Regions from separate parts of the Pseudomonas sp. 2024-210 genome, predicted to be linked through region 3. Evidence: riboswitches for the same ligand, from Rfam matches in the RefSeq annotation. Region 3 holds a riboswitch; each other region holds the start of a gene.
What was found. Region 3 has a riboswitch for cobalamin ahead of ACI7MX_RS18070 (ABC transporter substrate-binding protein). Riboswitches for the same ligand answer to the same signal wherever they lie in the genome.
Positions count from the first base shown of each region.

Region 1 (7,916 bases), on a different contig from region 3:
CCGGGCCAGCGTTGGGGCTGTCCCATTTTGGCGCCTGTGTGCGCCAGCACTTCATGGCGAGCCTAGTTTTGCCCAACACGGCGTAAGTCAACGCCACCAACCTCGCAGGAATATAGTTCAGCACATCGTCAATGCGCGCCGCCGCCCAGCCAAAACGCTCGAAGCGCTCATTGCGATAGCCCCACATGGCATCCAGTGTGTTGCTCAGACGATAGAGCACCACGCCCGGCGCGCCCGCCACGACAAACCAGAACAGGGCTGCGAACACTGCATCACTGCCGTTTTCAAGCACCGACTCAGTCGCTGCACGGGCCACCTCGGTGGCGTCCAGCTCACTGGTCTGACGACTGACCAAATAGCCGACTCGCGTGCGCGCCTCATCCAGATCATGGCAGCGCAATGCTTGAGCCACCGGTTGCACGTGCTCACCGAGGCTGCGCATACCCAGCGCGCAATACAGCGCCACAATATCCACTAACCAACCGATGTAAGGCAGCCATGACAAGGCGGTTGCCAGTACCGTCAAAGGCAGCACTGCCAGCACCCAAGCCGTTACACCATGACTGCGCCAGCCACGTCCGCCGGAGTTGAAGCGCCGTTCGATACGCTCGGCCATACGGCCGAACGCCACCAGCGGATGCCAGCGTTTGGGTTCACCGAGCAGCGCATCCATCGCCACCCCGGCCACGCACAGCAAGGCCACACTCATGCACTGACTCCCCAATAATTCTCATACACCAACTCGCTCAGAGGACGCGCTTGCGCCCACCCTTCCAGCACCAGCATCGGCGCCGGGTAAAACGCTTCGACTGGCCCCAGGCAGAGCACAGCCAGAGGCTTGGCACCTGCGGGCAAACCCAGCAGGTCCGCAAGGGCTTGAGGCTCAAACAAAGAGACCCAGCCCATGCCCAAGCCTTCGACACGAGCTGCCAGCCACAGGTTTTGAATGGCGCACGACAACGACGCCATGTCCATTTCCGGCAGGGTGCGGCGGCCAAAAATATGCTTGTCGCGGTCATCCATCAACGCTGCCACCAAGACCTCGGCGCAATCGTTGATGCCTTCCACCTTGAGCGTCATAAACTCATCGGAACGCTCACCCAACGCCTCGGCGGTACGCACTCGCTCCTCCTCGACCAACGCTTGAATCTTGCCGCGCAAAGGACGATCGGTGATGCGGATAAACCGCCAGGGTTGCATCAGTCCCACACTGGGCGCCTGATGCGCCGCCTCAAGCAAACGCGACAGCAGTTCAGGTGCCACGCTGCCGCCACTGAAGTGGCGCATGTCACGGCGCTCGGCGATCGCTCGGTAAACAGCAGCCCGCTCTTGGGGGCTAAATGCGTTGTTACTCATGACACCTTCACGGCGCACGGCGCAAATAACGCGGCAATGGCCTGGGGGTTGGACGGAAAGTAAAAGTGCACATAAGACGCGGTCATGCGCCCTTCGCGATACACCGCTTCTGCACCGCGCCCGCCATTGGGGCTCAAGCCCCGGGCAATGGGTGCAAGTTCTGTACTGGTCAGCGAGTGATGGTAGGTGTGACCACGCAACAGCCCTTCAGGGAGTTCGACGGCTTGCAATGCCAGCGCCGCCAGTCGTTTTTGCATGGTTGCCTCACCGGCCAGCAACCCCACCAGCTCAGCTCGCTGGCCTTCTACGTCGGTCAGGGCATCGAGCAGATAAAGCATGCCACCGCATTCAGCCAGCAAAGGCTTGCCACTGGCATGGTGGGCGCGTATCGCTTCCAGCATGGGGCGATTGCGTGACAGTTCAAGGTGATGCAGCTCGGGATAGCCGCCGGGTAAATACAGGCTGTCCGCTTCCGGTAATTGAGTATCGCGAATCGGTGAGAAGAACAGCAATTGAGCGCCCATCTCTCGCAATAACGCCAAGCTTGCGCCATAAGTGAAGGCAAACGCTTCATCACGGGCCACGGCAATACGTACGCCAGCCAACAGGGGCTCAACGACAACAGATTCGGGCGCGTCAAACGTCACTGCAGGTGGCAGCGCTACCTCGCAGGTACTGGCCAAGGCATTGGCCGCCGCGTCGAGACGGGCATCCAGGTCATTCAGCTCGCTGGCTTGTACCAAGCCCAAATGACGACTGGGCAACTCAATCCCGGTCTCGCGGGACAGCGCACCATACCAGCGTAAACCTTCGGTTAAACTGCCTTCCAGCAACTGCGCATGGCGCACCGTGCCCACTCGGTTGGCCAACACCCCGGCAAAAGGGAGGTCAGGTTGATAACGCGCCAGCCCCAACGCCAGTGCGCCAAAGGTCTGGGCCATGGCCGTGCCATCAATCACACCCAGCACCGGCACCCCGAAATGTCGGGCCAGATCGGCACTCGACGGCGTGCCGTCAAATAAGCCCATCACGCCTTCGATCAGAATCAGGTCGGCCTCAGCGGCTGCTTCCCACAACAGGCGACGGCTTTCATCGGCCCCCACCATCCACAAATCCACCTGATACACCGGCGCACCACTGGCACGCTCGAGGATCATCGGGTCGAGAAAATCCGGGCCACATTTAAACACTCGAACCTTACGCCCCTGATTGCGATGCAAACGGGCCAAGGCGGCGGTAACGGTGGTCTTGCCCTGACCGGAGGCCGGTGCGGCGATCAACACCGCTGGGCAATGACGCGACTCTCTCATGCTTCAACACTCACAATTCGATGCCTTTCTGGGCTTTGATACCGGACTGAAAAGCGTGTTTGATCACGCCCATTTCAGTCACCGTATCGGCCAGATCAATCAGTTCAGGTTTGGCGCCACGGCCTGTGACCAGCACATGCTGCATCGGCGGCCGGGCTTGCAGGTCGCTCAATACTTGCTCAAGGTCGAGGTAACCGTGCTTGAGCGCAATATTCAGTTCATCCAGGACCACCAGGCCGATCGCCGGGTCGCGCAGCATTTCGCGGGACACTTCCCACGCCGCTTCGGCGGCCGCGATGTCACGCTGGCGGTCCTGAGTCTCCCAGGTAAAACCTTCGCCCATGACGTGATACCGCACTTGCTCAGGGAAGCGGCGGAAGAAAATCTCCTCGCCGGTGCTGTTGCGACCCTTGATGAACTGCACAACGCCGCATTGCATGCCGTGGCCCATGGCCCGGGCCAGCATGCCAAACGCTGAGCTGCTTTTGCCTTTGCCATTGCCGGTCAATACCAGCAGCAAGCCGCATTCGTTTGGCGAGCTGGCAATGCGCTCATCCATAACTGCTTTTTTGCGCAGCATACGCGCCAGGTGACGCTCATCACGTTCAGGGGATTCATTCATGGCAGCTCTCCGTTGGGGCTGAATTAAGCAAACGGGAGGCGGGGGAAATTCGTCACAAATCACACTGCATCGCCCGCCGCGAGAGTGCTGGATGAATCAGGCCGGTCTCCGGGCTCATAAGCGGATCGTTCATTAATAGAACAATCCTTGACTGCACGCCTTCCCGTGGCTGTCCACAGTGGCACGCTGCGCAGTTTTCACTCATTTACCGTTGCGGGGGCAGCGCCGGGATCGTGGTCGCTGTGGTGATCACAGTCGTCTTCACCGGCTTCCCTGTTTCACTCGGCCAACCATGGGTTGCAGAGCACCTGAAACAAGCCGCGAAGGTTAGAGGGTTGGGGATGGAGCGTCAATTGAAGCCATAGCTTGAACGTAAAACGAGGTACCCGACGAATACACACGCCAGATTAGTTGTCAGCTACAGTTGAAAAAAAATCGTAGGAATTCTCAGCTGGAAAAGGCAATGAATGAGACGTTAACGGTTTTCAATAAAACGACAGAGGCACTTACACAGACAACAAAGTCGCTGCAAGACACGCACAACCTTTCACACCTAAAAAAACCACTGCCTACTCATTTTGTTCCAGGGCTCCTCCCTCCTGAACTATTTCTCCACGTCCCCTCTCTATCGATGTATACCCTCTACTCGACGGATATTTCTCATGACCAAATTAACAAATGCGGCGGTCATTCTTTTAGCGGCCGGTTTAGCGGCCTGTGGTGAAAGTTCTACTTTGCAGGTGAGTGACGGTTCCGGGCCCTCCCCGGCACTGCCTGAGCCCAACAAAACGCTGATCCCGACAGTCAATATTGCACCTGCCATAGGCTGGCCTGCCGGTGCGACACCTGTCGCAGCTCAAGGCTTGAAGGTTGCTGCATTTGCCCAGAATCTCGATCACCCACGCTGGCTCTACGTCCTTCCAAATGGCGATGTGTTGGTGGCAGAAACCAATGCCCCACCCAAGCCTGGAGACAGCAAAGGCATTCGGGGCTGGGTGATGGAGAAAGTCATGGGGCGGGCGGGTGCTGGCGTCCCCAGCGCAAACAGAATCACGCTGTTGCGCGACACAAATCAGGACGGCATTGCCGATACCCGCTCTGTGTTTATCGAAAACTTGAATTCCCCATTCGGGATGACCTTGGTGGGTAACGATTTGTATGTCGCTGACTCGGATAAGCTGTTGCGCTTCCCCTACCAGGAGGGTGAACAGTCCATCAGTGCTAAACCGATCACGGTTGTCGAACTTCCCGGTGGCCCGCTCAACCATCATTGGACCAAAAACGTTATCGCCAGCCCGGACGGTAAAAAACTGTATGTGAGCGTGGGCTCTAACAGCAATGTTGGCGAGAACGGTCTGGACAAGGAAGAAGGTCGAGCCGCGATCTGGGAAGTTGATCGGGCCACTGGCAACCATCGAATTTTCGCGTCCGGATTGCGTAATCCCAATGGCATGGCTTTGGAACCCAAGACAGGCAAGCTCTGGACGGCGGTGAATGAGCGAGACGAAATCGGTAGCGATCTAGTGCCCGATTACATGACGTCGGTGCAAGACGGCGGGTTCTACGGCTGGCCTTTCAGTTATTACGGGCAGCATGTGGACACTCGAGTCAACCCGCAGGATTCGGAGTTAGTCGCCAAAGCGATTGCTCCTGATTACGCTTTGGGCCCGCACACCGCTTCGCTGGGCCTGACCTTTGCCCAAGGCAGCCAGTTATCCGACTTTAAGGAGGGCGCATTTGTAGGCCAGCACGGTTCATGGAACCGCAAACCGCACAGTGGCTATAAGGTGATTTTTGTGCCATTTACCGGGGGTAAACCTAGCGGGATGCCGGTTGATGTGTTGACAGGTTTTCTGAATGCGGATGAAAAAGCCCAAGGGCGGCCAGTGGGCGTGGTGATTGATAAACGAGGGGACTTGTTGGTTGCCGATGATGTGGGCAACACCGTGTGGCGTGTGTCACCGAAGTAGGCACTCTGCTAGCCACCCCTAGCCCTCCCCCTATGGGAGAGGGTTGGGCTCAAAGGCTTTCACCTGCTTACGGAAGACGCGCCAGATGCTGCTCGGTCGGCAACACGCGTTTGGCGTTCAGATAGGCTTTTTGCCAATAGGCCTTGGACAGGCTGTCCAGTTTGACTGTGCCGCCGGTAGCAGGCGCATGGACGAAACGGCCTTCTCCGACATAGATTCCAGCGTGGCTGACCTGTGAACCACCGTTGGTGGCGAAGAACAGCAGATCGCCGGTTTGCAATTTGTCCTTGCCCACATTCTGCGCCCGCATCACGATCATTTCGCGCGTCGTGCGTGGCAACGATATGCCTGCCATGTCGTTATAGACGTACTTGATCAACCCGCTGCAATCAAATCCTGAATCAGGGGTATTGCCGCCCCAACGATAGGGCGTTCCGACCAAACTGAACGCACGAAACAACACGTCAGCGGCAATCGGCGAGGTTTCTTCCGGCGCCGTGCTGAACACAACTGGCGTGGCCACAGGGGCAGGTGGTGGGTTATTGGCGCAGGCACTGAGCAGTGCTGCTAGAGTCAAAAGAGTCGCGCGGGCCATGGTCGACATAAACAGAACATCCTGATTCTGGATACGGCAACGGTGGCCGCGAAACCCAAAGCCGCGTCAGGGGGCACCTTCGCGGCTTCAAGAATTTAACATTGCGACTGAATTCTAGCCCTTAGAGGGCAAACTTCAAGTAAGACTTTAACTTTACTTGCGGGCAACTACGCTCGCAGGATTGGCGGGTGCCATCGCCAAGGCCCGTTTGGCCTCAATAAAGGTCTTGCTCCAGTAGGAATCCCCGAGATTATCGATCCGCACACCGCCGCTGCGGCGGCTGCTGGAGTGGATAAACTGGTCATCACCCAGGTAAATCCCGGCATGGCTGACGCGGCCACGGCCATTGGTGCTGAAGAACAGTAAGTCACCCGGCTTGAGGTTGTTTCGTGCGACCAGCGGTGCTTTAACGTTGATCATTTCACGCGTGGAACGCGGCAATTGCATGCCCGCTTCTTCGCGGAACAAGTAACCGATAAAGCCGCTGCAATCGAAACCTGCCTCTGAGGTGCCGCCGAAGCGGTAACGGGTACCGATCAAGGACATGCCACGCTCAAGAATGCTGTCAGCCAAAGCCGGCAATTCGTAAGGCTTGCTGTTCTCGGAAAACTGTTCAAGTTCTTTTTCGGTGGCCAGTTCTTCCTGATAAAGAGCGGAAGTCTGCGATACCGATGTTTTTTGAACCGGTTGTTCAACCACTTGCTGCGACACAGGGGTGTGTGCGGCACAGCCAAACAACAGGGTAACCAGTGCGAGGGGCACGAGGGGTGCAAAGCGCTTTAGCATGGGCACGACCGTGTCTTGTGGGAAAAGTAGTCGCGACTATGCCTTCTATGATCCTCATTTGCAAATTCAATCGATTAAAATGTGACTCCGCGGTTTTATCGTGACATGTGAGGGTCAAAACCCTTGCCAATAGCTTTTGCGTATATCGCTTACTGGAGCGCAAGGGTTCTATCAGTCAACAGGTAGGCAGTGCGTGAGGAGGCTTTACCAGCCGAGGGTTTCTTTGAGGAAGGGGATAGTCAGCTTGCGCTGTGCTTGAAGGGAGGCCTGATCCAGTCGCTCCAAGAGATCGAACAGCGCACTCATGCTGCGGGTACCGCGGGTCAGTATGAAATGCCCCACTTCATCAGTCAGGTGCAGCCCGCGACGCGATGCTCGCAATTGCAGGGCACGCAATTTGTCTTCATCGGACAAGGGGCGCATCTGAAAAATCAGCGCCAGCGTCAGGCGACTCTTGAGGTCAGCCAGCTTGATCGGCAATTCTCGGGGGGAAGCAGAAGCGGCAATCAGCAGACGGCGGCCACTGTCGCGCAAGCGATTGAACAGGTGAAACAGCGCCTCTTCCCAGTCAGCACGATCCGCTACGGCCTGGAGGTCATCCAGACAGACGAGTTCGTATTGTTCAAGGTTATCGAGGATTTCAATGCCGCGATCCTGCAATTCAGCCAAGGGCAAGTACACCGCAGGCTCACCCATTTGCTCAAACCGCAGGCAAGCGGCCTGTAACAAATGCGTACGACCCACCCCTTGCTTACCCCAAAGGTAGATCAGACTTTCTGTCCAGCCGGCGTCGGCTTCGCACAGACGCTCGACATAGCCGAGTGCAGCGGCATTGGCGCCTGGGTAATAGTTTATGAAGGTGGCGTCATCACGCAGACGCACACCTAGGGGCAGCTGAATCGGTTTCATGCTGACTGAACAGTTCAAGCGAACCGTTAGTGGCCTCTGTGTAAAGTTTGCAAAGTTTATACCCGTGTAGCCGGGCGCACAATGTAACAGACCACGAACAAAATCAAAGGTTTGCGTTAACAGTCTGGAATGGTTGAGTTTTTTCTGACACCACGCGAGCTATAGCACCTACAAAAAAGGCGGGTTCACCCGAAGATGCCCCGCCTCATCACCGCGTGTCTCTTTACAACTCAGGGTCTTCTTCGCCTTTGAATGCTTGCGAATCCTTGTACATATCGTGCATGTGGCGTACGAGCACCATGATCACGGCAGCCACCGGCAACGCCAGCAGCACGCCAGTAAAACCAAATAATTCACCGCCCGCCAAA
Region 1 covers NZ_JBJGEJ010000005.1:251,635-259,550, reverse strand. Annotated here, with positions in the region: gene cbiB (adenosylcobinamide-phosphate synthase CbiB) at 1-709, opposite strand, end outside; gene bluB (5,6-dimethylbenzimidazole synthase) at 706-1,356, opposite strand; gene ACI7MX_RS10110 (cobyrinate a,c-diamide synthase) at 1,353-2,666, opposite strand; gene cobO (cob(I)yrinic acid a,c-diamide adenosyltransferase) at 2,677-3,288, opposite strand; cobalamin riboswitch at 3,370-3,615, opposite strand; gene ACI7MX_RS10100 (PQQ-dependent sugar dehydrogenase) at 3,951-5,258, shown strand; gene ACI7MX_RS10095 (C40 family peptidase) at 5,326-5,862, opposite strand; gene ACI7MX_RS10090 (C40 family peptidase) at 6,007-6,639, opposite strand; gene hda (DnaA regulatory inactivator Hda) at 6,844-7,548, opposite strand; gene ACI7MX_RS10080 (AI-2E family transporter) at 7,772-7,916, opposite strand, start outside.
Region 1: linked by a shared signal. The riboswitch ahead of cobO (cob(I)yrinic acid a,c-diamide adenosyltransferase) and the one ahead of ACI7MX_RS18070 (ABC transporter substrate-binding protein) in region 3 are both predicted to bind cobalamin.

Region 2 (7,916 bases), on a different contig from region 3:
CGAATGCCTAGGGCTTTTTTGGCCAGCTCGGCACTTCACGGCGCACGCCCATGCTTTGCGGTTGAGCGGGCATTTCTCCCCACTGGCCTTGTCCTGAGGCTTGCGAGGAGCCGTTAGCCGGTGGAGGCGATTGCGGCTGTTCAGGGGTCGGCGCAGGCTTGCTGATTTCGCGGCGGCGATGGCGCAAGGCGAACTCGGCGACCGCCTCGATATCGTCTTCACTGATCGTTTGTGCCCCCCGCCAGGCTGCATGGGCACGAGCGGCCCGCAACCAGACCAGATCAGCCCGCATACCGTCAACGCCTGCGGCGAAGCAGCGCTCGGTAATCAGTGCCAACGATTGATCGTCCAGTTCGATGCCTTGTAAACGTTCACGTGCTTGCTGGCAGCGTTCTGCCAGCGCGACTTGCTCGGGTGCCCACTGCGCACAAAAGGCGTGCGGGTCGGCATCAAACTGCAAGCGACGGCGAATGATTGCGGCACGTTCTGCCGGTGGCGGCTGCCCGATCATGGCGACGTTAAAGCCAAAGCGATCCAGCAACTGTGGACGCAGCTCGCCTTCTTCAGGGTTCATGGTGCCAATCAATACGAAGCGCGCCGTATGGCGATGTGAAATGCCATCACGCTCAACCACGTTGGTGCCACTGGCGGCTACATCCAGCAGCAGGTCAACCAGATGATCAGCCAGCAGATTGACTTCATCAACGTACAGCACGCCGCCGTCTGCTTTGGCCAGAACGCCAGGCGAGAACTGTGCTCTGCCTTGGCCCAGCGCCGCGTCCAGATCAAGGGTACCAATCAAGCGCTCTTCGGTTGCGCCCAGGGGCAAGGTGACGAACTGGCCGCTGGCGAGCAAGTCAGCGAGGCCGCGAGCCAGCGTGGACTTGGCCATGCCGCGCGGACCTTCAATCAGCACACCGCCGATTTTCGGGTCAATCGCGGTCAAGCACAGCGCAAGCTTCAGATCGTCGGCGCCGACCACCGCGGATAACGGGAAATGGGGGATGTCAGTCATGTGGATGTTCCGAAAATGGTTTAAATCGCTTCCCCTCACCCTAGCCCTCTCCCGGAGGGAGAGGGAACCGATGGGGGAATATTGAAGATTGATGCTAGGTCAGTCCCCTCTCCCTCTGGGAGAGGGCTAGGGTGAGGGCCGGCCGCACCCTCAATCTTCCTCTATATCGAGCAACAGATTTTCAAGCGCCTCTTTATACTCGCCCGGGTCACTCCACAGCCCACGTTGCTGGGCTTCGAGCATCCGTTCAGTCATGTCACGCAACGCGTGCGGATTGTGCTGCTGAACAAACTCACGCGTATCCGGATCGAGTAAATAGGCATCGGCCAGCAACGCGTATTGATGGTCGTCGATCAAATGGGTGGTCGCATCAAAGGCAAACAGGTTATCCAGCGTGGCCGCCATTTCAAAGGCGCCTTTGTAGCCGTGGCGCTTAACCCCGTCAATCCACTTGGGATTGGCTGCCCTTGAACGAATCACCCGGTTCAATTCTTCTTTGAGCGTACGAATTTTGGGCAAGTCCGGCTGGCTGTGATCACCGTGGTAGCTGGCCGCCTGTTCACCGCTCAAACTTTCGACCGCCGCCAGCATGCCTCCCTGAAACTGGTAGTAATCGTTGGAATCGAGCACGTCATGCTCACGGTTGTCCTGATTTTGCACCACGGCCTGCACCTGACTCAGGCGCTGAGCAAACTGGCCACGGGCGGCGGTGCCTTCATCACTGGCGCCATAGGCATACCCGCCCCAGTTCAGATACACCTCGGCCAGATCCTCTCGACTCTGCCACAACCGGCCATCAATGGCGTTTTGCACGCCTGCGCCATAGGCACCGGGTTTAGCACCAAAAATGCGCCACCCGGCCTGACGTGCCGCCACTTCCGGGCTCAGCCCTTCGCTTTCAAGTTGCGCACGCTCGCTGCGCACTTTCGCTGCCAACGGGTTCAGGTCATCCGGCTCATCCAGCGCTGCCACCGCCTGCACAGCCGCATCGAACAAACGGATCAGGTTGGCAAACGCGTCCCTGAAGAACCCGGACACGCGCAAGGTCACATCCACTCGGGGTCGATCCAGCAAGCTGACCGGCAAGATCTCGAAGTCATCGACCCGTTGACTGCCCGTCGCCCACACCGGGCGTACGCCCATCAAGGCCATCGCCTGAGCAATATCATCGCCGCCAGTGCGCATGGTTGCCGTGCCCCACACCGACAGGCCTAGCTGGCGCAGGTGGTCGCCGTGATCCTGCAAATGGCGTTCGAGAATCAGGTTGGCCGACTGAAAGCCAATCCGCCAGGCCGTGGTCGTGGGCAAATTGCGCACGTCCACGGAAAAGAAGTTACGCCCGGTGGGCAACACATCCAGTCGCCCACGACTCGGCGCACCGCTAGGCCCCGCCGGCACAAAACGGCCGCTCAAGGCGTCCAGCAAGCCCTGCATTTCCGCAGGGCCGCAGGCATCAAGCCGGGGTGCAACCACTTCCAGCAAGGCGTCGAAAATGGCGCGAACATCCGTCCATAGATCGCTGTCAGGTAGTTGCAGCTCACCCAGCAACGCTTGTTCGATCAACTGCGCAGCGTACAACTCAAGGCGCTCACGGGCATCCCCGGCGGTGCGCCACAACGAGTCGCAAACCGCTTGCAGCTCGGGGGGTTGCCGCGCAGTCCAGGGTTCAGCCAACGCACAGTCGAGTGGGTCAAAGCCCATCTCAAAAGCTTTGGCCAGGGCGCGTAATAGACTCGACTGCGCGCCCCGCCCATCGCCCCGTGGAATACGCAACAGGGCCAGTAAAGTGTCTATGCGCAAACGCCCGGCTGGCGATTCACCGAAGATGTGCAGACCGTCACGGATTTGTGATTCCTTGAGATCACACAAGTAGGTGTCCAGCCGGGGCAGCCAGATAGCCGCATCAGCGTCACTGTCGAGTTGTTCGTCAAGTTGCAGCTCGCGGTCGATCCGGGTTTCCCGTACCAGCTTGAGAATGTCGCGCTGCAATTCGCGGGCACGGCGCGGGTCCAGCAACTGCGCTTCGTAATACTCGTCGGCCAGCAGTTCCAGATCACGTAAAGGCCCGTAGGTTTCAGCCCGGGTTAGAGGCGGCATCAAGTGATCGATAATCACCGCTTGAGTGCGCCGCTTGGCTTGCGCACCTTCGCCGGGGTCGTTGACGATAAACGGATACACATTGGGCATCGGCCCAAGGATCGCGTCCGGCCAACAGTGCTCGGACAGCCCGACGCCCTTGCCCGGCAACCATTCCAGATTGCCGTGCTTACCGACATGCACCACTGCGTGAGCGCCGTAGGTGTGGCGCAGCCAGAAATAAAACGCCAGATAAGCATGCGGCGGCACCAGATCCGGATCGTGATACACCGCGCTGGCGTCAACCTGATAGCCACGCGCCGGTTGAATCCCGACAAAGGTCAGGCCAAAGCGCAGACCGGCAATCATCATTCGTCCGTCACGGAACATCGGATCACTGTGGGGCTCACCCCAGCGCTCGGTCACCGCTTGCCGATTGGCCTCGGGCAAGGCTTTGAACATCGCCAGGTACTCATCGAGCGCCAGACTTTGCAGGCACGGACGCAGATCGAGGCTGTCCAGGTCGTTACTCACCCCACCCAGCAACTGCGCAATCAACTCAGTGCCGCTGTCTGGTAACTGACAATCAAGCGGATACCCTTCAAGGTGCAAGGCCCGCAAGATATTCAGTGCGGCGGCCGGCGTGTCCAGTCCGACGCCATTGCCAATGCGGCCATCGCGGGTCGGATAGTTGGCCAGAATCAGGGCGATGCGCTTGTCCGCATTATCAACGCGGGCCAGCTCAATCCAGCGCCGGGCCAGTTCAGCGACAAAATCCATGCGCTCCGGTTGCGCTCGATAGCACACCACGTCCGACTGACTGCGCTCACTGCGCCAGGCCAGATCCTTGAAGCTGATCGGGCGGCTGATGATCCGCCCGTCCAGCTCAGGCAGCGCAATGTGCATGGCCAGGTCCCGAGGGCCGAGGCCTTGCTCACTGTCACGCCAGCCGGGTTCGTTATCCTGAGCGCAAATGGCTTGAATCACCGGGATATTGCGCCGGAACGGACGCAGGTGCGGCGCTTCCGGGCTGGACTGTGCAAAGCCGGTGGTGTTCAGAATGACACCCGCGTCCACCTCATCCAGCAGGTCCTGTACCACGGCCAAACAGCCCGGCTCTTTGAGGCTGGCCACCGCGATGGGCAAGGGATTGAGCCCCGCGGCCTGCAAACGTTGGCAAAACACGTCGACAAACGCGGTGTTGGCCGCTTGCAAGTGAGAGCGATAGAACAACACTGCGGCCACGGGTTGCCCGGCCAGCCAGTCGGCTTGCCAATGCGTGAGCTGCGGGCTGGAATGGGCCGGGTGATAGATCGCGGTACGCGGCAGGGTGTGTGGTTCGTCCCACTCATAGTCACGCCCCAACCATTGGCTGGCCAGGCAGCGATAGAGTTGCAACGCGTTATGCCGCCCGCCCTGACGCAAAAAATGCCAAAGCCGTTCACCCTCTTCTGCAGGCACAGTGCTTAGACCGCTGAGTTCCGGGTCGGGGCGATCATCGCCCGGCACCAGAATCAACGTGACGCCGCGTTCAGCCAGTTGCATGAGGCGCTCAATGCCATAGCGCCAATAGCCAATGCCGCCGTGCAACGACAGCAGTATCACCTTCGCGTGTTGGAGCACCTGATCAACGTAAAGGTCGACCGAGCCATGGTTTTGCACCTGCATCGGGTTGGCCAGACGCAGGCTTGGATAATCTTCAGGCAACTGCTGCGCCGCTTCGGCCAGCAGTGCCAGGCTTGAATCGCCACTGCACAGGATCACCAGCTCGGCAGGTGTCTGGCCTAAATCGGCAATGTTATCGTCCGATACAAAGCCACCGGGCTGAGTCCTGAGCAAATGCATGGCTTATACGCTCAACGCTGTACGCAAGGTGGATTCGAGCAATGCGGCGTCAAGGTCTTGACCGATCAATACCAGCTTGGTGTTGCGCGCCTCATCGGCGCCCCAGGCACGGTCGAAGTGTTTGTCAAAACGCGTGCCCACGCCCTGTATCAGCAACCGCATCGGCTTGCCCGGGATCGCAGCGAAACCCTTGACCCGCAGAATGCCGTGCTTAACCACCAGCGCGTTCAAGGCGTCCATCAACAGGCGCTCTTCAGCTTGCGGCAGTTCGATGGAGATGGAGTCAAACGCATCGTGGTCGTGATCGTCATGGTCATCATCGCCATCGTGATGATGATCATGGTGACTGTGACGGCCATCAATATGGTCTTCAGAACCCGCACCCAGCCCCAGCAACACGTCCAGTGGCAAGCGACCGCTGCTGGCCTCAATGACTTTCACCGCCGGTGGCAGTTCTTCAGCGACTTCGGCGCGCACTTTGGCCAGGTCCTCAGGGCTGATCAGATCGGCCTTGTTGAGGATCACCAAGTCAGCGCTGGCCAGTTGGTCTGCAAAGAGTTCGTGCAGGGGCGATTCGTGGTCAAGATTGGGGTCAAGCTTGCGCTGGGCATCGACTTGATCCGGAAAGGCCGCGAATGTACCGGCCGCCACGGCAGGGCTGTCGACCACGGTAATCACGGCATCTACCGTACAGGCGCTGCGGATTTCCGGCCATTGGAAGGCTTGCACCAAAGGTTTTGGCAGGGCCAGGCCAGAGGTTTCGATCAGGATATGGTCGATATCCCCACGCCGGGCTACCAACTCGCGCATCACCGGAAAGAACTCTTCCTGCACGGTGCAGCACAAACAACCGTTGGCCAGTTCATAGACCCGACCGTTGGCCTCTTCTTCGGTACAACCGATGGAGCATTGCTTGAGGATTTCACCGTCGATGCCCAACTCGCCGAATTCATTGACGATCACGGCAATGCGACGGCCTTGAGCGTTGTCCAGCATATGGCGCAGCAAGGTGGTTTTGCCCGAGCCGAGAAAGCCGGTGACGATGGTGACGGGGGTTTTGGCCAGTGTTTTCATCGGATGCCCTTTGGCAAAGCGGCGGGCATACGGGACGACATCGCGGGCCTGAGCGCGCGGGTTTTCGCCACCGGATCACCCCGCCCGGTTGAAATAAAAATCTGTCACGAGGCAGGTCTCCTGGCTTACGGCTGGGCGTCAGCCAAAGGCTGCGCCCTACTCTGCGCCTTCCCGCGTATGACGCAGTGGCATTGCACAGTAATCGACCGTTTACAGTTGCGGGGGCAGCCGCGGCATACCGCGTTCCCTTCTTAGCTTCGCAGTGCGAAGAACCTCGAAAGCGCAAGGCTACGCAGTGCCATGTAACAGGTCAATGCCAGTCGGTATCGAGGGGCGCGTTGTGTTCTAATTGCCGCCTTTTTTCGTCCTCTGCGCTTCAAGGATCTGTCCATGCCGTCCACCCCGCAAACCCGCGTCCTGATCATTGGCTACGTGTGGCCCGAACCACGCTCCTCAGCGGCGGGTGGGCACATGATGCAGATCATCGAGAGCTTTTTGCAGGAAGGCTGGCACATCACCTTCAGCAGCCCGGCAGGGATTGGTGAACACAAGGCCGATCTGGCCACACTGGGCATCGATGAAGTGAACATCGAGCTGAATAACAGCAGCTTTGACGCTTTTATCACTGAACTGGCCCCCGACATCGTGCTGTTCGACCGTTTCATGATGGAAGAGCAGTTTGGCTGGAGGGTCGAGAAACACTGCCCGGGTGCATTGCGCGTGCTGGAAACCTCCGACCTGCAAAGCCTGCGTGACGCCCGCCAGCAACAGCTCAAGGCACGGCTCAAGCACAGCCCCGAGCAAGACGACTTCAGCAGCCTGTTCGCCCCGGCCCCCCGCGAAACCTATGAGCACATGGCGGATGCGGACCTGGCGCAGCGAGAAGTGGCCGCGATTTACCGCAGCGACCTCAACCTGATGATTTCCGAGTACGAAATCGACTTGCTGGTGGAGCACTTCAACGTTCCCAAAGCATTGCTGCACTGGTGCCCGCTCATGGTCGACCACGTGCCGCAGACCTACGTGCCCTATGAACAGCGTCAGCACTTCCTGAGTATTGGCAACTTCCGCCACGCGCCGAACTGGGACGCGGTGTTATGGATGAAGACCCATATCTGGCCCTTGATTCGCCAGCAACTGCCCACCGCGCAACTGCATGTCTATGGTGCCTACACCCCGCCTAAAGCCACCGCCCTGCACAACCCGGCCCAAGGGTTTCACGTGCTCAACTGGGCCGAAGATGCGCTGGCCGTCATGAGTAACGCTCGCGTTTGCATGGCGCCGTTGCGGTTTGGCGCAGGGATCAAAGGCAAAATTGCCGATGCCATGCTCTGCGGCACGCCTAATGTGACCACACCGGTTGGCGCGGAAGGCATGCACGGCGACTTGCCGTGGGCCGGGGCCATTGAACAGAGCGCCAGCGCGATTGCTGCCGCCGCGATTGACCTCTACCAAAACCCGCAGGCCTGGCAGCAGGCCCAACAACACGGGCAGAAGCTGCTGGCTGAGCGGTACTTGCAGTCGAGCCACGGCCCGGCGCTGGTTGAACGCATCAAAGCCTGCCGCGCCGAGCTTGAACAGCACCGGCGCAACAACTTCACCGGGGCAATGCTGCGACACCACCAGCATAAAAGTACGCAATACATGTCGCAGTGGATCGAAGCGAAAAACCGCCTTCAGGATTGATCCCAGATGTGCAGCAACACTTGGGTGAAGGAAGGTTCAAGCACGCGGTTACCATGACCGCTGAGATGATTGGAGTCGAAAAACAGCGGCTTGCCCAATGGATCAAAGGCCGAACACTGATCGCGGTCTGGCCAAGGGCCCAGTCCTGGTCTTGCAACTCCGGGATTCGCAGTGACGCCAAAAAAACAATGTCTCCCGGCTTGGCCCGGGCTTCAATTTC
Region 2 covers NZ_JBJGEJ010000012.1:61,675-69,590, forward strand. Annotated here, with positions in the region: gene ACI7MX_RS16610 (ATP-binding protein) at 8-1,015, opposite strand; gene cobN (cobaltochelatase subunit CobN) at 1,166-4,936, opposite strand; gene cobW (cobalamin biosynthesis protein CobW) at 4,940-6,010, opposite strand; cobalamin riboswitch at 6,103-6,302, opposite strand; gene ACI7MX_RS16625 (glycosyltransferase) at 6,401-7,696, shown strand; gene ACI7MX_RS16630 (SGNH hydrolase domain-containing protein) at 7,687-7,839, opposite strand.
Region 2: linked by a shared signal. The riboswitch ahead of cobW (cobalamin biosynthesis protein CobW) and the one ahead of ACI7MX_RS18070 (ABC transporter substrate-binding protein) in region 3 are both predicted to bind cobalamin.

Region 3 (7,916 bases):
TGATGCCCGTCTGGCGGGCAAAGTCTTTGGGCACGGACGGCAGGATGTAGTCCGCCCAGTTGTACACCCGCAGTTCACGCTGTTCAGCGTGCACGGCAGCGGCTAGCAGCGACAGTGAACACACGGCGGCGCCGAGTAAATGTTTTATCGAGACCATGAATGAGTTCCCCAAAGTGGCGTGAGATCGCTACGAAATGAATCTGCGCTCGGTTATGCGGACTGCAACTGGCCAAGGGCACATCGGATATTTTTTGATTAATGTGTCTGCGCTTTAGATTCTTGCTGAGCACTTGGCCGGATCACAGTGGGAGACCGGCCAAAAAGGGATAGATTTGGCCAATGTGTGTGACCCGATTGGTATCTGCCACTGTTAAACAACCGCTGTAAGAGGGAGAACAGGAAGTTATTTACACTTAACGCCTTACAGCTTGATGGTCGCCGAGCTTTGATCTCGGGGTTGAGCACGATCAAAACTATCGGATCGGTTCACGGCAGCGCTGTTATCGGATGACAACCTCAATACGGATGTTATAAGGTAACAGCACTTTTGACCTACTCCTTGTTTGCGATCCCCTAATGACGACCACTGCCCATGCCCCGCCCTCACGTCAGCGCTTGCTGTCCATCGACGCCCTTCGCGGGTGTGTGATCCTGTTTATGCTGTTGGACCATGTGCGCGAAACCTTCTTTCTGCACCGCCAAGTCGCAGACCCTATGAACATAGAACTCACCGACCCCAGCCTGTTTTTCAGTCGCACCCTTGCCCACCTGTGTGCGCCAGTGTTCGTGTTGCTGACGGGCCTTTCAGCCTACCTGTTCGGTGAAAAATATCAGGGCACACGCGACGTTTCGGCGTTTCTGTTCAAACGCGGGCTGTTCCTGGTGGTGTTGGAGTTCACGCTGGTGAACTTCGCCTGGACCTTTCAATTCCCTCCCACCGTGATTTATCTGCAAGTGATTTGGGCCATTGGCGTCAGCATGATGGCTCTGGCGGTGCTGGTGTGGCTGCCGCGCCCTCTTCTGTTGCTACTGGCGATGATCATTATTGGCGGGCACAACCTGCTCGACACCGTCCATTTCCCGCAGGGTTCAGCCCTGCATGTGCCGTGGGCGGTGCTGCATGATCGCGGCTGGATCGAATTCTCAGAGACCCTGCGATTGCGCACGTCCTACCCGCTATTGCCGTGGATAGGCGTGATCGCGTTGGGCTACTGCCTGGGCCCGTGGTTTGCACGCAGCGCCTCGGCGAGCCAGCGTCAGCAGTACTTGTTGCGCTCGGGTCTGGGCGCCCTGCTCGGCTTTGTGTTGTTGCGATTACTCAATGGGTATGGCGAGGCTGCCTGGGTGGACCACGACCACTGGCTGGCCACGTTGATGAGCTTTTTCAATATCACCAAGTACCCGCCTTCTTTGCTGTTTCTGGCACTAACGCTGGGCGCAGGCTTTTTGCTGTTACTGGCCTTTGAACGGGCGCAACACCGTGCATGGGTTCGCACCCTCGCGGTATTTGGCGCTGCGCCCATGTTCTTTTACCTGCTCCATCTGTACGCGTTGAAAGTGCTTTATCTGATCGGCGTCGCGGTTTTTGGTCTCAATCAGGGCAGTTACTTTGGATTCGACAGTATCGTCGCCGTCTGGTTGATGGCTGTGTTGCTGGCTGCTGCGCTGTACATGCCCGTGCGCTGGTTTGCTGCGCTGAAAAGTCGGCGACGAGATATTTCATGGCTGAAATACTTCTGATAATGAGTTTTTCCCCTATCCACGACGTGTTCGTCTAACATGCCGCCGCCGGTCCCCAAACGGGATTAAAAGGGAATCCGAGGGGCTAACACAGCCCCAAACGGAACTGCCCCCGCAACTGTAGGTGCTGAGCCTGCTCCTTGAACGCCACTGGGTTACCCCCGGGAAGGCTGGAGCCGGGCGATGACGCATCAGTCAGGAGACCTGCCGGCATAGCAACACCTACTGACCGGCGGGGTGCCCGGGAAGGACATCCTTGCTGCGCGTGTCATTCACCTGACCGGCCTTGCTCTGCTTAAAAAGCCGTGCTCAACGATGTGTTTCCAGGCCGTACGCTCCCGCTCTGTGTACGATCCAAATGGAGATTGCATCATGATGCTGTACCGCGCCGCCGCCCTTGCCACCGCCTTGAGCATGCCTACCCTGACCCTGGCCGCTCCCACCCACTATCCATTGACGATAGAGAACTGTGGCACGGCGCTGACATTTCAACATGCCCCGCAACGCGCCGTGACCATCGGCCAGGCCGGGACTGAAATGCTTTATGCCTTGGGGTTGGGCGACAAGCTGGTCGGTACCTCGCTGTGGTTCAACGATGTCTCTCCCCTGTACCAAGCGCAGAACGACAAGGTTGAGCGTCTGGCAGACAACGATCCCAGTTTCGAAGCGGTGGTCGGCAAGCGCCCTGAACTGGTCGCCGTGCAGTTGGAGTGGATGGTCGGTCCACAAGGCGTGGTCGGCACCCGCGAACAGTTTCATGAACTCAACATCCCGACCTACTTGATGCCCTCCGATTGCGAGGGCAAAGACAATCTGGTCGGCGCCGACGGCACACGCCTGCAACCCTTTCGCATCGACAGCGTGTACAAAAGCATCAGCCAGTTGGCGCAGATTTTTGATGTGCAGGATCGCGGTGAGCAACTTAATGAAGTGCTCAAAGCGCGTCTGGAAAAATCCCTGGCCTCAATCAAGGGCAAAGACCTCAAGCACACCAGCGCGCTGTTCTGGTTCTCCAGTGCCGACCTCGACATCGACCCCTACGTGGCCGGTCGCAAGGGCATTCCTGACTTTATGCTCAACACGCTGGGCGTGCGCAATGTGGTGGAGTCCGATGAAGAATGGCCAACGGTTGGCTGGGAAACACTGGCCAAAGCCAACCCGACCTTTGTGGTCATCGCACGCATGGATCGCCGTCGCTTCCCCGCGGACGACTATGAGAAAAAGCTTGAATTTCTGCGCTCTGATCCAGTGACCCGCAACATGGATGCGGTCAAAAACAACCGCATCATCATTCTCGATGCCGACGCCATGCAGGCCAGCCTGCGTCTTTTTGACGGGTTTGAAACACTCGCAAACGCCATTCATGACAGCAACGCGGCGCAATGAGTGTGCGAATGCTGCCTTGGCTGGCGTCCTTGGCGATGTTGTTGCTGGCCATCCTTGCCGGAGTGGCCATTGGTGAAACCGCGATTGAGCCGGGCGTGGTGGTGCGGGTCCTGGCCAACAAAATGTGGGGCGCTGGCTATGTGCTGGACCCTATAGACGAAGGCATTGTGTGGAACTACAGACTGACCCGTGCACTGGTCGCTGCCGCCTGCGGTGCCGGGCTGGCCACCTGCGGGGTGGTGTTGCAGTCGTTATTGCGCAACCCTCTGGCCGATCCCTACCTGCTCGGCATTTCAGCCGGTGCCTCAACCGGCGCGGTATTGATTGCCTTGCTGGGCTTGGGTGCCGGGGCCATCAGCCTGTCGGCGGGTGCATTTGCAGGCGCCATTGGTGCTTTTTCACTGGTGGTATTGCTGGCCCGTGCCAGTGGCCCTGCTAACGGAACCGGCCAAATCATCCTGGCCGGCATCGCCGGTTCACAACTGTTCAACGCCATCACCGCTTTTTTGATCACTAAATCGGCCAGTGCCGAACAGGCGCGCGGCATTATGTTCTGGTTACTGGGCAATCTCAGCGGCGTGCGCTGGCCTTCGGTGTGGCTGGCCGTGCCGGTGGCACTGGCCGGGCTGGCGGTGTGCCTGTGGCACCGGCGGGCGCTGGATGCCTTTGCCTTTGGCAGTGATTCAGCCGCCTCACTGGGTATCCCGGTGCGCCGCATGCAGTTTCTGCTGATCAGTTGTACGGCGCTGATCACGGCTGTGATGGTCTCCATTGTCGGCTCAATCGGTTTTGTCGGGCTGGTCATCCCCCATGCTGCGCGCTTGCTATTGGGCACTGGCCATGGCCGGCTGCTGCCTGCCAGCGCGCTGGGTGGCGCCCTGTTTCTGATAGCGGCCGATATTCTTTCGCGCACCCTGATCAAGGGGCAAGTGATCCCCGTCGGTGTCGTCACAGCCTTGGTGGGCGCGCCGGTGTTTGTGTTGATACTGATAGGCCGCAGGAGTGCCCGATGACGGATGAGCGTGCGGTGCTGAGTTGCCACGACCTGAGTTACGCGGTGCGCGATTGCGTACTGTTAAACGGTATCAATCTGAAGGTTCGCGCTGGCGAGACGCTGGGCATTGTCGGCCCGAACGGTTCGGGAAAGTCGACCTTGATCAAGCTGCTGGCCAATCTACGTACCGCCAGTCAGGGCCAGGTGCTGCTGAACGGACAACCGCTGCAGGCAATGGCCAGGCGGCGTATTGCGCAGCAACTGGCCGTGGTCGAGCAACAGGCCGATACCCACGACGCCGTGAGTGTGTTCGAGGCCGTTGCACTGGGCCGCACACCTTGGCTGTCGGCGCTGCGCCCGTGGTCGGTGGAAGACACTGCCATCGTCGAACAAGCGCTTCGCGATGTGGACGTGAGCCATCTGCGCAGGCGGATTTGGCGCGACCTTTCGGGCGGTGAGCGTCAGCGCGTTCACATTGCCCGGGCCTTGGCCCAGCGTCCGCACATTCTGCTGCTGGACGAACCCACCAACCATTTGGACATCCTGCATCAGCTGTCTATTTTGAAGACCGTGCAGGATTTGACCGTCACCACACTGATCGCACTCCATGACCTTAACCAGGCGCTGAGTTGCGACCGCGTGGCGGTGTTAGAACGGGGGCAGTTGGTCGCTCTGGGCAAGCCATGTGATGTGCTGACCCCCCAACGCTTGCACGCCACATTTGGTGTACACGCCCATTATTTGACCGACCCTTTCGACGGGGCAAAGATTCTGCGTTTGCGCCCCTCTTGAACCCTTTTATGGATAAACCACGATGCGTATTTCATCCCTTGGTGTGCTGTTGAGTGCTGCCCTGCTCTGTTCATCTACGTGGGCCCAAACCCATGAAGTGAAAATGCTCACCCGTAGCGCCACAGCTGGCATGGTCTATGAGCCGGATTACTTACAGATAGCCCCCGGCGATACCGTCAAGTTCGTCGCCACGCAAAGTGGCCATAACGCCGCCACTTTGCCGGAGCTACTGCCTGATGGGGCGCAAGCGTTCAAAGGCAAAATCAATGAGGAAATTGAACAGACCTTTACCGTTCCCGGGCTTTACGGCATTCAATGCATTCCGCACCTTGCGATGGGCATGGTGATGCTGATTCAGGTCGGCGAACCGGCCGCGCAAGCTCCCCAACTGCCCGCCACCCTGCCCAAGCGTGCACTGGACCGCATGAACGCTGCATTGCAAAAACAGCAGGCGGCTCAATGACCGGCCTCTACTCTCGCTCCGCCCTACTGCTGACCCTTGCCAGCCCCTTGGCATTGGCTGAGTCTGCACAGGAGCAAGCCAACGGTTTTATCGAAGACAGCACCTGGAACGTGCTTAATCGCACGGTGTATGACCATCGCGAATACCGCCACGGTGCCAGCAACAGTGGCTCACGCAATGCCTACAAGCCACGTTCTGAGCGCAATGGCTATGCCGAGGAATGGGCCTACGGGTTAATGGGCACTCTGCAATCAGGTTTTACCCAAGGGCTTATCGGAGTGGGTATTGATGCTCACGGTTACATGGCGCTAAAACTTGACAGTGGCGGCGGCCGTGCGGGCAAGGCCCGCCTGCTGGGGCTGGATAATGACGGCTACCCCAAAGACAATTACGGCCGGGCCGGCGCGGCGGTCAAGCTGCGCATGTCCAACACCGTCGTGTCCTACGGTGAGCAACGCGTCAAAACCCCGGTATTCAGCTCGTCCGACAGCCGCCTGTTGCCCGAAACAGCCACCGGCGCATTTGTCACCAGCAACGAATTTAACGCACTGAAAATGGTCGGCGGACACTTTACCGAGAGCACTGACCGTAACGCCAGCAGCCACGATCAGGGCTTTGTGGTGAACTATTCGAATGGGCCAAAAGGCGATGCATTTGACCTCGCGGGTATGGTCTATACCCCGGCCAAGAACCTGACAGCCAGCCTGTACACGTCTCGTTATCAAGACACCTGGAACCAGCACTATCTGGGCGCAGTGTTCAGCCAGGCCATCGATGACAACCAGTCCGTTTCGCTGAATCTCAACCTGTACCGCACCACCGATGAAGGCAAGGCGTTGTCAGGCACTATCGACAACACCACTTGGAGTTTGCTTGGCACCTACGCCCACGGCCCGCATAACTTGAGCCTTGGCTACCAGAAAGTGCACGGCGACACGCCATTTGACTACGTGACACGCGGCGCAATCTTCATCACCAATGCCGTGCAATTGTCTGACTTCAACGCACCAAACGAACAGTCCTGGCAAGCCCGTTACGATTTGGCCATGACCCCGTGGGGCCTGCCCGGACTGGTTTTCAGCGCAGCCTATGTGCGCGGCAGCCATATCGACGGCAGCCACGTAGACCCCAAAGGCGGCTATGCGTATTTAGGTTACGGCAAGAATGGCAAACACTGGGAACGTGATCTGGAGGCGCGTTATGTGGTGCAAAGTGGCACCGCCAAGGGTGCCATCATTTCACTGCGCCACAACGTGCATCGGGGCAACAGCGCGCAAGCGGAACTGGACACTGACCAGATTCGCCTGGCCGTTGAATACCCGCTCACCGGCCGTTTCTGACGGGCTACGGCAAACGGCACTGCATATGGGTCGTTTGCCAGACCGGATCGTCCTCTACATCCGTGATGGTATAACCCTGTCGCCGCCAGAACTCGATAGCGCCGGGCAGAAACGGGTGGGTGTGCAAATACATCAGCTCGACACCGGCTTCAACCGCACGGGTTTTCAAGGCGTCGTAGAGCGCGCGCGCCACCCCTGAGCGGCGACACGGTGGCAGTACAAACAGACGCACCACCTCAACCACCTTGAGCCCCCGATAATCCAGTTGCGTAAAACGGTGGTCATAGGGCACATAGCCAATCGAGGCGACGATCCGCCCATTCTGACGCGCGATCAGAAAGCAGCCTTCACCCTGGATATAGGTCTGCTCAAACTGAGCCAGATCAGTAGGCATACCGCTGGCGTTCAATTTGGGAAACAGCGCGGCACGGGCCTCCAGCACAAAGTCCCGCGTTTGCGGGACGTCTGCTGAAGCGACCTGTTCAATCGTGATCATCTAGCACATCAATCCTGGAGCCGCTGACGAGGAACGAAGCTGCGACCGGCGGCAAAGCCGTCGCAAACCACTCCATCCGATCTATCAGTAATATCGAGTTCATCGCATTTGCGACGATTGCATCGCCGATCGCAGCCATCGTTCCTCGTCAGCGGCTACACCTGACCTGTAGCCGCTGCCGAAGGCTGCGATCGAACGCGAAGCGGTCGCTAAATGGGACGACTCGGGGTGTCAGGTTTTACGACGGCTTCGCCGCCGAACGCAGCCTTCGTTCCTCGACAGCGGCTACAGGTTACGCCAGCGACTCGGCGCAGAACTTTGTAGCAGCTGCGGCAGGCTGCGTACCGCTGCGCGCTCGATCGCAGCCTTCGTCAGCGGCTACAACACAATCTCGGGGTGACGCCTTAGTGCATGTGCTGATGGTCATGCATCGGCATGGTGTTCAAAGCACGCGCCTGCGCCTGGACTTCAATCGATTCTTTGGCCCCTTTACTGTCTTCGACAATCAGGGTCAGCGGTACGCTATCGCCCTCTTTGATCTGACCCACGAGGTCAATCAACATCACGTGATAACCCTCAGGCTCGATGTTGACGGTTTTACCCGCCGGCAAGGCGATTGAAGGAACAGCCTGCATGCTCATCACGTCGTTTTCCATCTTCGACTCATGAATTTGCACAGTCTTGGCGACAGGTGATTTGACCTCT
Region 3 covers NZ_JBJGEJ010000014.1:97,595-105,510, reverse strand. Annotated here, with positions in the region: gene ACI7MX_RS18080 (polyamine ABC transporter substrate-binding protein) at 1-157, opposite strand, end outside; gene ACI7MX_RS18075 (DUF1624 domain-containing protein) at 577-1,740, shown strand; cobalamin riboswitch at 1,773-1,967, shown strand; gene ACI7MX_RS18070 (ABC transporter substrate-binding protein) at 2,113-3,126, shown strand; gene ACI7MX_RS18065 (FecCD family ABC transporter permease) at 3,135-4,139, shown strand; gene ACI7MX_RS18060 (ABC transporter ATP-binding protein) at 4,136-4,912, shown strand; gene ACI7MX_RS18055 (pseudoazurin) at 4,935-5,375, shown strand; gene ACI7MX_RS18050 (OprD family porin) at 5,372-6,715, shown strand; gene ACI7MX_RS18045 (GNAT family N-acetyltransferase) at 6,720-7,211, opposite strand; gene ACI7MX_RS18040 (hypothetical protein) at 7,198-7,350, opposite strand; gene ACI7MX_RS18035 (copper chaperone PCu(A)C) at 7,616-7,916, opposite strand, start outside.